One region of the Candidatus Thiodiazotropha sp. LNASS1 genome, then DNA from elsewhere that is predicted to be linked to it. Evidence: predicted binding sites of a transcription regulator. Region 1 holds the regulator's gene; the other holds the start of a gene.
The links. The regulator FNR, encoded in region 1, switches genes on or off when oxygen is low (the NO sensors DNR and NnrR bind a similar motif). The targets are predictions, from matches to a motif close to TTGATNTANATCAA.
Positions count from the first base shown of each region.

Region 2: the regulator FNR is predicted to act here: its motif matches at 2,755-2,768, upstream of AB8516_RS06310 (TatD family nuclease-associated radical SAM protein).

Region 1 is NZ_OZ156465.1:3,927,413-3,931,842, forward strand. Features, by position in the region: gene rnhA (ribonuclease HI) at 1-265, shown strand, start outside; gene dnaQ (DNA polymerase III subunit epsilon) at 540-1,241, shown strand; gene fnr (fumarate/nitrate reduction transcriptional regulator Fnr) at 1,390-2,148, opposite strand; gene AB8516_RS17500 (sulfur globule family protein) at 2,321-2,686, opposite strand; gene AB8516_RS17505 (CTP synthase) at 3,027-4,430, shown strand, end outside.
Region 2 is NZ_OZ156465.1:1,457,409-1,461,838, reverse strand. Features, by position in the region: gene AB8516_RS06325 (U32 family peptidase) at 1-150, opposite strand, end outside; gene AB8516_RS06320 (peptidase U32 family protein) at 153-1,148, opposite strand; gene AB8516_RS06315 (TIGR01212 family radical SAM protein) at 1,165-2,082, opposite strand; gene AB8516_RS06310 (TatD family nuclease-associated radical SAM protein) at 2,097-2,696, opposite strand; gene AB8516_RS06305 (HDOD domain-containing protein) at 2,887-4,317, opposite strand.

The DNA.
Region 1 (4,430 bases):
TCGGGTGAAAGTGACCACGGATTCCCAATACGTGAAAAACGGAATCACCCAGTGGATTTACAATTGGAAACGGAATGGCTGGAGAACGGCAGCGAAAAGACCGGTCAAGAATGCCGACCTGTGGCAAATGTTGGATACAGAGGTCAACAATCATCAGGTGGAGTGGGCCTGGGTCAAAGGTCACTCCGGCCATACCGAGAATGAACTGGCGGATGAATTGGCTAACCGCGGTATCGAGGAGTTAGGGCTGGTCGACAGGTCCTAGGGCCTGTCGACACTAATCCGGTCGGCTCTGTTGCGTCTGAAAAAGCGCCAATCAAGGCGCGAGGAGAGAAGTTTGGTGTTTCCAAATGAACAACGAGCAACGCCGAGTGGCGCTTTTTCAGGCGTAACCCGCAGGGCTGGGGCTATTTTTCCGCCCAGCGGCGTTATCATTCGCTCATGTAGAATAACTACACATCACTCATTCTGCCTTGCTGGGCAAAAAAATAGTCCCAGCAGAGCCGATCGGATTAGTGTCAACAGGCCCTAGTGAACTGATGCGACAGATCGTACTGGATACGGAAACCACAGGATTGGAACCGGAGCATGGACACAGAATCATCGAAATCGGCTGTGTGGAGATGGTTGATCGTCGATTGACCGGTAATAATTTCCACCAATATCTGCAACCTGAACGGGAGATCGATGCCGCTGCCGTAGAGGTGCATGGCATCACCAACGAATTTCTTGAAGACAAACCGAAATTCGGGGATGTTGCTCAGGATTTCATCGACTACGTGAGAGGAGCGGAGCTGATCATTCATAACGCTCCATTCGATGTCGGTTTTCTCGACCATGAATTTCACCTCATGGAGAGTGCTGCGCGAATCGATAGTTTGTGCGCGGTTACTGACACCCTGGTGATGGCGAAAAAGATGCACCCGGGTCAAAGAAACAGCCTCGATGCGCTCTGTAAGCGATACGATATCGATAATTCACACAGGGAATTGCATGGAGCGCTTCTGGATGCCGAGATTCTGGCTGATGTCTACCTGATGATGACCGGGGGGCAGGCTTCGCTGATTTTGGACGGAGTAGCCAACGATGAGTTTGGTGATAATTCTGTCGATAGCATTCAACGTCTGCCTTCGAACAGGCCAAAACTGAAGGTGGTTCACGCTGACCAGCAGGAACTCGCGGCCCATGAGCAGCAACTGAAAGCCATGGGTGAGGCCTGTATCTGGTTAAAGAAACACTAGGGCCTGCAAACACTCATCCAATGGGCGCATCAGGCGCAATCCGAAGGGCTCGCTCGAGCTTTTACTCCGCCCTGCGGCGTTATCATTCGCCCATTTTCCTTGCCGGATGAAAATAAAGTCCTGGCAGGGCCTATTGTGCTTACAGGCCCTAGACTCGCGACTGACTCGATTTTGTCCTGTCCGTACCCTGAACGATTTCGTAAAGCCGGGGAATATCCAGCAATTGAACGTGCTTTCTCTCGACATGCAGCAGCTGCTCGTCCTGGAAGCGGGTGAACAAGCGGCTGACAGTCTCTACCGCGAGCCCCAGGTAGTTACCGATTTCGTGACGCGACATGCTGAGAAAGAAATCACTGGCTGAGAATCCGCGCTGTTTGAAACGTTCGGAAAAGCTGAGTAGAAAGGTGGCGAGCCGTTCCTCGGCGCTCTTTTTGCCCAGTAGAGTGAGCATCTCCGTCTCCTGGCCGATCTCGCGACTGAGCAGGCGATACATCTGGTGTTGCAGGCTGGGCATGATGGAACTTAAAGATTCCAGTTGAGAGAAGGGGATCTCACAGACCGCAGTGGTTTCGAGCGCGATTGCGGAGCAGTTATGATTGTTGTCCTGGATGGCATCCAATCCTATCAGTTCCCCGGGGAGGTGGAATCCCAAGACCTGTTCACCACCATCTTCATTGGGTGAATAGGTTTTGACTGAGCCACTGGTGATGACCCGGAGGCTGTGGAACTTGTCGCCACCACGGTAGAGATGATCGCCTCGGTGATAGGGACGTCCACGCTTGATAATGGAGTCGAGACGTTCAATGTCTTCTGGGGTCAGTCCCATTGGTAGGCATAGGGTCGAAAGACTGCAGTTTTTGCAGGCGACCTTGATATTTTCAAATGAGACAACTTTTCTGCTAGTCAAGGAACCGCTCCAGCTAAGGGTGCATTCTTGTCAGATGCTTCTTCTCACTTCTATTTTTCCAGAAGTTCTTGATCCGGATCAAGTAATTTTAAACATTTAATTATCTTAGATCATATTGCATAAAAAAAGCCGGCCATTAGGCCGACTTTTTTATGCGCTATAAGCTGGCCGCTTACTTAGCGGGTGCAGCAGGTGCCGCAGGCGCAGCAGGCGCAGCAGGCGGATAGCCGTATGGTGCGCCGTAAGGTGCGCCATAGCCGCCGTAAGGTGCACCGTAGCCGTAAGGTGCGCCGTAGCCGTATGGGCCGTAGCCATAGTAATCACGGTAGTAGTTGTTGCCGCGACCATAACCGGAACCACGGCCGCTGCCACTCATGCCAAAGCTGAAATCGCCGGAGCCATCGCCCCAGCCGTCGCCCCAGCCATCGTTATTCCAGCCACGGTTACCCCAGCCTGGACCACCACCCCACCATGCAGATGCGGTTGTGGAGACAGCTACGAGAGCAGCGACGCTCATGACCTTAGCAAATTTCATCATGCTTTCTTCCTCTTTAAAGATTGATTTTTATTACTGCTTTTTCTATTGAAAAACAATTAGTTGGTCGTTACGTGTTGTGGGTGTATAGAGGCTGATCCCGAGCCTGTTTTAATGTGGTTGGGTCTCGCCGAGTAACTGCCAACTGGTCTCTGTGGTTGTAATTTGCGGAAATCGCCAATCGATTATAGACCCTGGGGAGATAGAATTAAATGATATTCTTGAGCAGTCGCATGAGAGATATCCCATTAGTCCCACATTTATACGATTGAGAGAGGCGGTCTGATCTGTTACTGTTCCCTTCCGTCCGTTCCCCTTATCCAGCACGTTAACTAGAAGTTTCATGACTAGATTTATATTCATCACGGGCGGTGTTGTCTCCTCCCTGGGCAAAGGAATCGCATCCGCATCTCTGGCTGCACTGCTTGAGGCCCGCGGGCTCGATATCACGATGATCAAGCTCGATCCCTATATCAATGTTGATCCGGGAACCATGAGTCCATTCCAGCACGGTGAGGTCTTCGTTACCGATGATGGGGCGGAGACAGACCTTGATCTGGGACACTATGAGCGCTTCATTCGCAGCACCATGGGGCGAAACAATAATTTCACGACCGGCCAGATCTATGACAGTGTGATTCGTAAGGAGCGCAAGGGCGAGTATCTGGGCGGTACAGTACAGGTAATCCCACATATCACCAATCAGATCAAAGAGAGCGTGTTATTGGGTGCCGACGACAATGATATCTGTCTGGTGGAGATCGGCGGAACGGTGGGTGACATCGAGTCGCTGCCCTTTCTGGAAGCGATCCGCCAGATGGGGGTCGAGTTGGGACCGCAGCGGGTGATGTTCATGCACCTGACGCTGGTGCCCTATATCAAGGCCTCTGGTGAAATAAAGACCAAGCCGACACAACATTCGGTGAAAGAGCTGCGCTCCATCGGTATTCAACCCGACATTCTGGTATGCCGTTCCGAGCAGCCGTTGCCTGAAAACGAGCGCAAAAAGATCGCGCTCTTCACCAACGTACCCGAAAAAGCGGTCATTTCGGCGGTAGATGCTGACTCGATCTACCGCATTCCCGTGCTGTTGCACGCCCAGGAGATGGACGAACTGGTCAACCAGCGATTCAACCTGGATCTGCCGCCAGCGGACCTCGCTGAATGGGAGGCGTTTCTGGAAGGCCTCGACAGCCTGGCTGAAGAGGTCAAGATCGCCATGGTAGGAAAATATGTTCATCTTACAGAGGCTTATAAATCGCTCTCTGAAGCCTTGGTACATGCAGGCGTCCATACCGGAAATCGGGTTGTCATACACTATGTGGATTCAGAGCAGATCGAGCGGAGCGGAACCGAGAGTCTGGAGGGAATGGATGCCATCCTGGTACCTGGAGGCTTCGGTAACCGCGGGGTTGAGGGCAAAGTCACCGCAGTCCAGTATGCCCGCGAAAACAGAATCCCCTATCTGGGAATCTGTCTCGGTATGCAGGTGGCGGTGATTGAGTTCGCACGTCATGTCGCCGGATTGGAGGGAGCGCACAGCACCGAGTTCAAGCGCGACACGCCACATCCGGTTATCGGCCTGATCACTGAGTGGCTGAATGCGGACGGCAAGGTTGAGACACGCAACGAAGAGTCTGATCTGGGTGGAACCATGCGCCTGGGTGGACAGCAGTGTCAACTTGAGCCCAACAGTAAAACCCATCATCTCTATGGCCAGGAGGTCATTACCGAGAGGCATCGCCAC
Region 2 (4,430 bases), 2.5 Mb from region 1:
ACGAAGACTGCGTCTTTTAGAGCAGACAGTCTCACCCAGATAGATGATATCCACAGGCATATCTGCCGCTTGAGCATAGAAATCAAATAGTTTATCCCGTGACCAATAGTAAAGTACCGGGCCGAGAGAGAGTTTAGGTACTGTATTCATCATTATTGCCAAGGTCGGTAGTAAGGGCCCAATGTGGTGCTGGTCCCCTCTGAGACCTGATCCAGAATACTGTTCCAATCTGAGGTCGCTTGGAACTTGTCGGGATTGTGCAGGCAGTTGTCTATCGCCTCGCGCCAAACCTTGGTGACCTGGCCCACATACGCGGGAGTGCGTTGACGGCCTTCGATCTTGATTGCCTTGATGCCGGCTCGATACAGCTCTGGAAGCAGTGCCAATGTATTCAATGAGGTAGGTTCTTCGATGGCGTAGAAGGTATTGTCGCCCACCGCAAACCGCCCCTTGCAGATCGTTGGGTAGCCGGCTGTTTCATGTTTCCCGTAACGATCTGTCAACAGGCCGCCCAAGCGCGATTCCAGTCCCTGGGGGGTTTCCCGGTATTCAACGAACTGGGCGGGTGAGCAGGCGCCGTGGGTATTCGGGGATTCACCGGTGACATAGGAGGAGAGGATACAGCGTCCTTCCACCATTACACAGAGACTGCCGAAGCCAAATATTTCTATCTCGACCGGAGTGTTTTCCACCACCTGCCTGACCTGGCTGAGTGACAAAACGCGGGGCAGCACCGCGCGTTTGATCCCAAATGATTCGTGATAAAAGGCGAGCGCCTCATAGTTGGTGCTCGAAGCCTGAACAGAGAGATGCAGATTGAGCTCCGGCCATTGCCGGCTGGCGTAGTCGAGTACACCTATATCGGCGCAGATAAGGGCGTCAACCGAAAGCGAAGCGGCGCTGTCCACGGCTTGACGCCAACGCTCCCAGCCATCCGGGCGTGGATAGGTGTTGATTGCCATGAAGACGCGTTTGCCACGGTCTTTTGCATAAGCAATACCTTCCCGGGCGCGCTTTTCATTGAAATTCAATCCGGGAAAATGGCGCGCATTGGTGTCATTGCGCAGTCCGAAGTAGACTGCGTCAGCGCCATTGTCAACGGCAGCCTTAAGCGATGGCAGATTACCTGCGGGACAGACAAGTTCCATAATCGTGCATACTCGTTCAGGCAACCTGTCGACACGTCGTGCGTCGCCGTTGCAGTTCAGTCGTGATAGCGTTCAGCACAAGCCATTTTCTGGCACACCAGAGAGGAGCCAGCAGAATTGTCTCCGAAGCGGTGCCGGTAAGACGGTGCCAGACCACATTCGAGGGTGTCTGTTGCACCAGATCGGCCGCAATATCAACATAGGCCTCCAGGGTGAGCGGTCGATATTCACCCCGACGCCAGGCATTGGCCAGCTGAGTCCCCTTTACTACATGCAAAGGGTGGAGTTTCAGGCCGTCTGTACCCAGCTCCAGCACCCTTTGCAATGTTTCCGTAGCATGGTAGGCCGTCTCTCCGGGCAGTCCCGCGATCATGTGGGTGCAGACTTTGAGACCTCGGTTTCGCGCGCGTAATACGCTTTCTTGATACTCGGCAAAACCGTGTCCACGGTTAACCCTGGCGAGCGTTTCGTCAAATGCCGACTGCAGACCGAGTTCCAGCCATACCTCTTTTCCCTGGTCCTGATAACCGGCAAGCAGATCGATAACCGTATCAGGCAGGCAGTCCGGTCGGGTACCGATGGAGAGGCCGATGACATCTTCATCCGCCAAAGCCGCGTCATAAAGTGCGGTCAGTTTTTCGATTTCAGCATAGGTATTGGTATAGGCCTGAAAATAGGCCAGATACTTGCGGGCACCGGTTCGTTTTAATATCACGCGCCGGCCCGATGCCAGTTGCTCACTGATAGGCCTGGGCTGGCGCCCATTGGGACTGAACGAGACATTATTGCAAAAGGTGCATCCACCGCTACCCTTGCTGCCGTCCCTGTTGGGACATGTAAATGCAGCGTCAAGAGCAATTTTGTGTACACGTTCGCCATAGCGCTGCAACAGGTATTGTCCGAATGTGGATGCTTGCTCCGAAAGAGTTGTCATCGCATACACCCGGGCTAGCCGACCTCGTTCAGGAAGCGAGTACGAAACTTTATATTCATTGCTTTTGCGATCTCTTCACACGCGGCAATGTCGACCCCCTCCAGCCCATCGATCGCGGTTGCCGTCACATCGGCGATATATTCGGGAGCCCGACGCAGGAATTCAAGCATTGCCTCATAGGAACCAGGCAGGTTCGGTCTACAGTGAATGTCATAGATCTCACTGTTCTGGGCATTTAGTGAGATTGAGATTGCGTCCACACAATCTCCGAGCTCCGGCAATGTGTCATGCTTGTGTATCAAATTGCATAAACCATCAGTATTTACGCGCACCCGACCACCATGCTGTTTGATATGTCTGGCCACTTCAAGCAGCAGGTTCAATCTCAGTGTTGGTTCGCCATAGCCGCAAAAGACCACCTCATCGTAGCCTGCCGGATCAACGATCGAGGTAATAATCTCTTCTGCTGTTGGGCGGTGATCGAAGGTAAGATCATAACCTTTGACCATCATGTCGCCATGGGTTTTTGGACAAAACGCACACTCCAATGTGCAGCGATCCGTAATGCTGAGATAGAGGTTGTTTCCAATTTGATAACTTATCTGTTGTTGCACTTTCTACTCTGGTCTGGAAATAGGAAGTGTCATCCTAGCGTTTGCATTGGCCGAAACAATGACTTTGATCAAAGCAATCGGGTTGGGGTATCGGATATGAATAGTTAATGGAAGGTGTGGTCGGCAATCACAGAATCTTTTTTTGACATCTGAGGATGCGTGCCCGGGGATGGGTCTAGATTCGATCCCGTCACGAACTGATCGATTGCACGGTTTTCTGGCAAATAACCTTGAAATTGTCGTATTGCCGGCGTGTCACACCAGGACCGCTTATGCCGTTGTCGGCATAAAAGAGCCCCACCGGTTTGCCCTGAATAAAGACCGACATTGAGACGAATCCACTGTTGTTAATCTGCTCCAAGGCTGATTGGGGAATCATTGGCAGGTACTGTTCAGCATTGTCCCTGTTTAGTGAAATTGCTTGTGGTTTATTCATTAAGGCCTTGAATAAATTTGGTTTTGTCATATTCAATGCAAAGCCTTTCAGAGAGAGCTGCTGTTCCGACTCCACCACGAATCGGGCCCTGAGGGCGCTTTTGTCCGGGCTGAGCATGGCAAACATGGTTCTGCTCAATCCGAGCTCCTCATGCATCTGTTGCAAGGCGTCATTGAGTAGCGCCTGCAGTGGATTGACACGTTTCTTTGTTGCAGGTTGAGAGGCAGCTTTCTTCTCATCGCTGGGAGGGGGTTCAGGGCTGGTTGCGTGTTGCGGTTGTGGGGCCGATTTCGCATCGGAGCTGGATTCGGGTGCGTTAACCGGTGCCTGCCGGGTTGTCACGGGTGAAACGGCAGCATTCGCTGTCTCGGTTTCGTGGGCTGCCAGACCACCAGAAATGAGATGGAACGCCGGCAACGGCAGGGTGAGCCTGTGCAAATCGCGAGCTGCTTCCGCTGCCAGACGGTGCAGATAGGCAATCGCTTCCTCGTGTGATATCTCAAGAAACTCCGCCAACAACTCGATGTCATTATCCAATTTCTCATGCTGCCAGCCCAGACTGCTCTCTCTGGCAAGTATCGAAGCCAGCATCACGGAAAGCGGTTTTGGCAGGTGGCTGTTGGATAACCCCTGTGATTCGTGTACCAGCTCAGGCAGTTGCCACTTCAGACCCAACTGAACGTTTAACTCTTCCAGGGTAACACCCAGGATCTCCTGGGCGGCTCTCTCGCGTGGTGTTCGCTGGATGATTTTCCTTTGCACGGTGCGCATATCATCCGGTGCTATGGCCCACAATGCCATCTCTCCAATGTCGTGGAGCAATGCGGCGGTATAGAGTGAATCGACTTCCTGCCATCTCTGCATTTCAGCGATATTGCTGGCATAGATTGCTGCGTGGACTGCGCGGCTGTAGCAATCGATCAATCCGCGTCTTGGCGGACCTTTGAGTTTTTCCTCAAGAGAAGGCAGGGTCCGGCTTGCCTGTTCGATCGCATCCATACCTAATAAGGGTATGGCGAGGGAAATCTTGGTGATGGGTTCTTTCGGCGGGTTCGGCAGGCTGTTGATCTGCCGCATTACATACAGGCTGAAACCGGGATCGCGGGAGATGACTTCGGATAGTCTGCCGTGGTTGACACTCGATTTTCGCAGCAGATCCCTGACCTGAGTCAGTGTCCTTTGCATTACAAGGAGCGGCTCTGAAGAAAGTGCACGGGTCCATTCTTGGACTGTTTGGGTCATTGGGGATTGCTCTTTGAAACGGTTTTTAGCGCCAAATGATTTTACCTGTATGGATC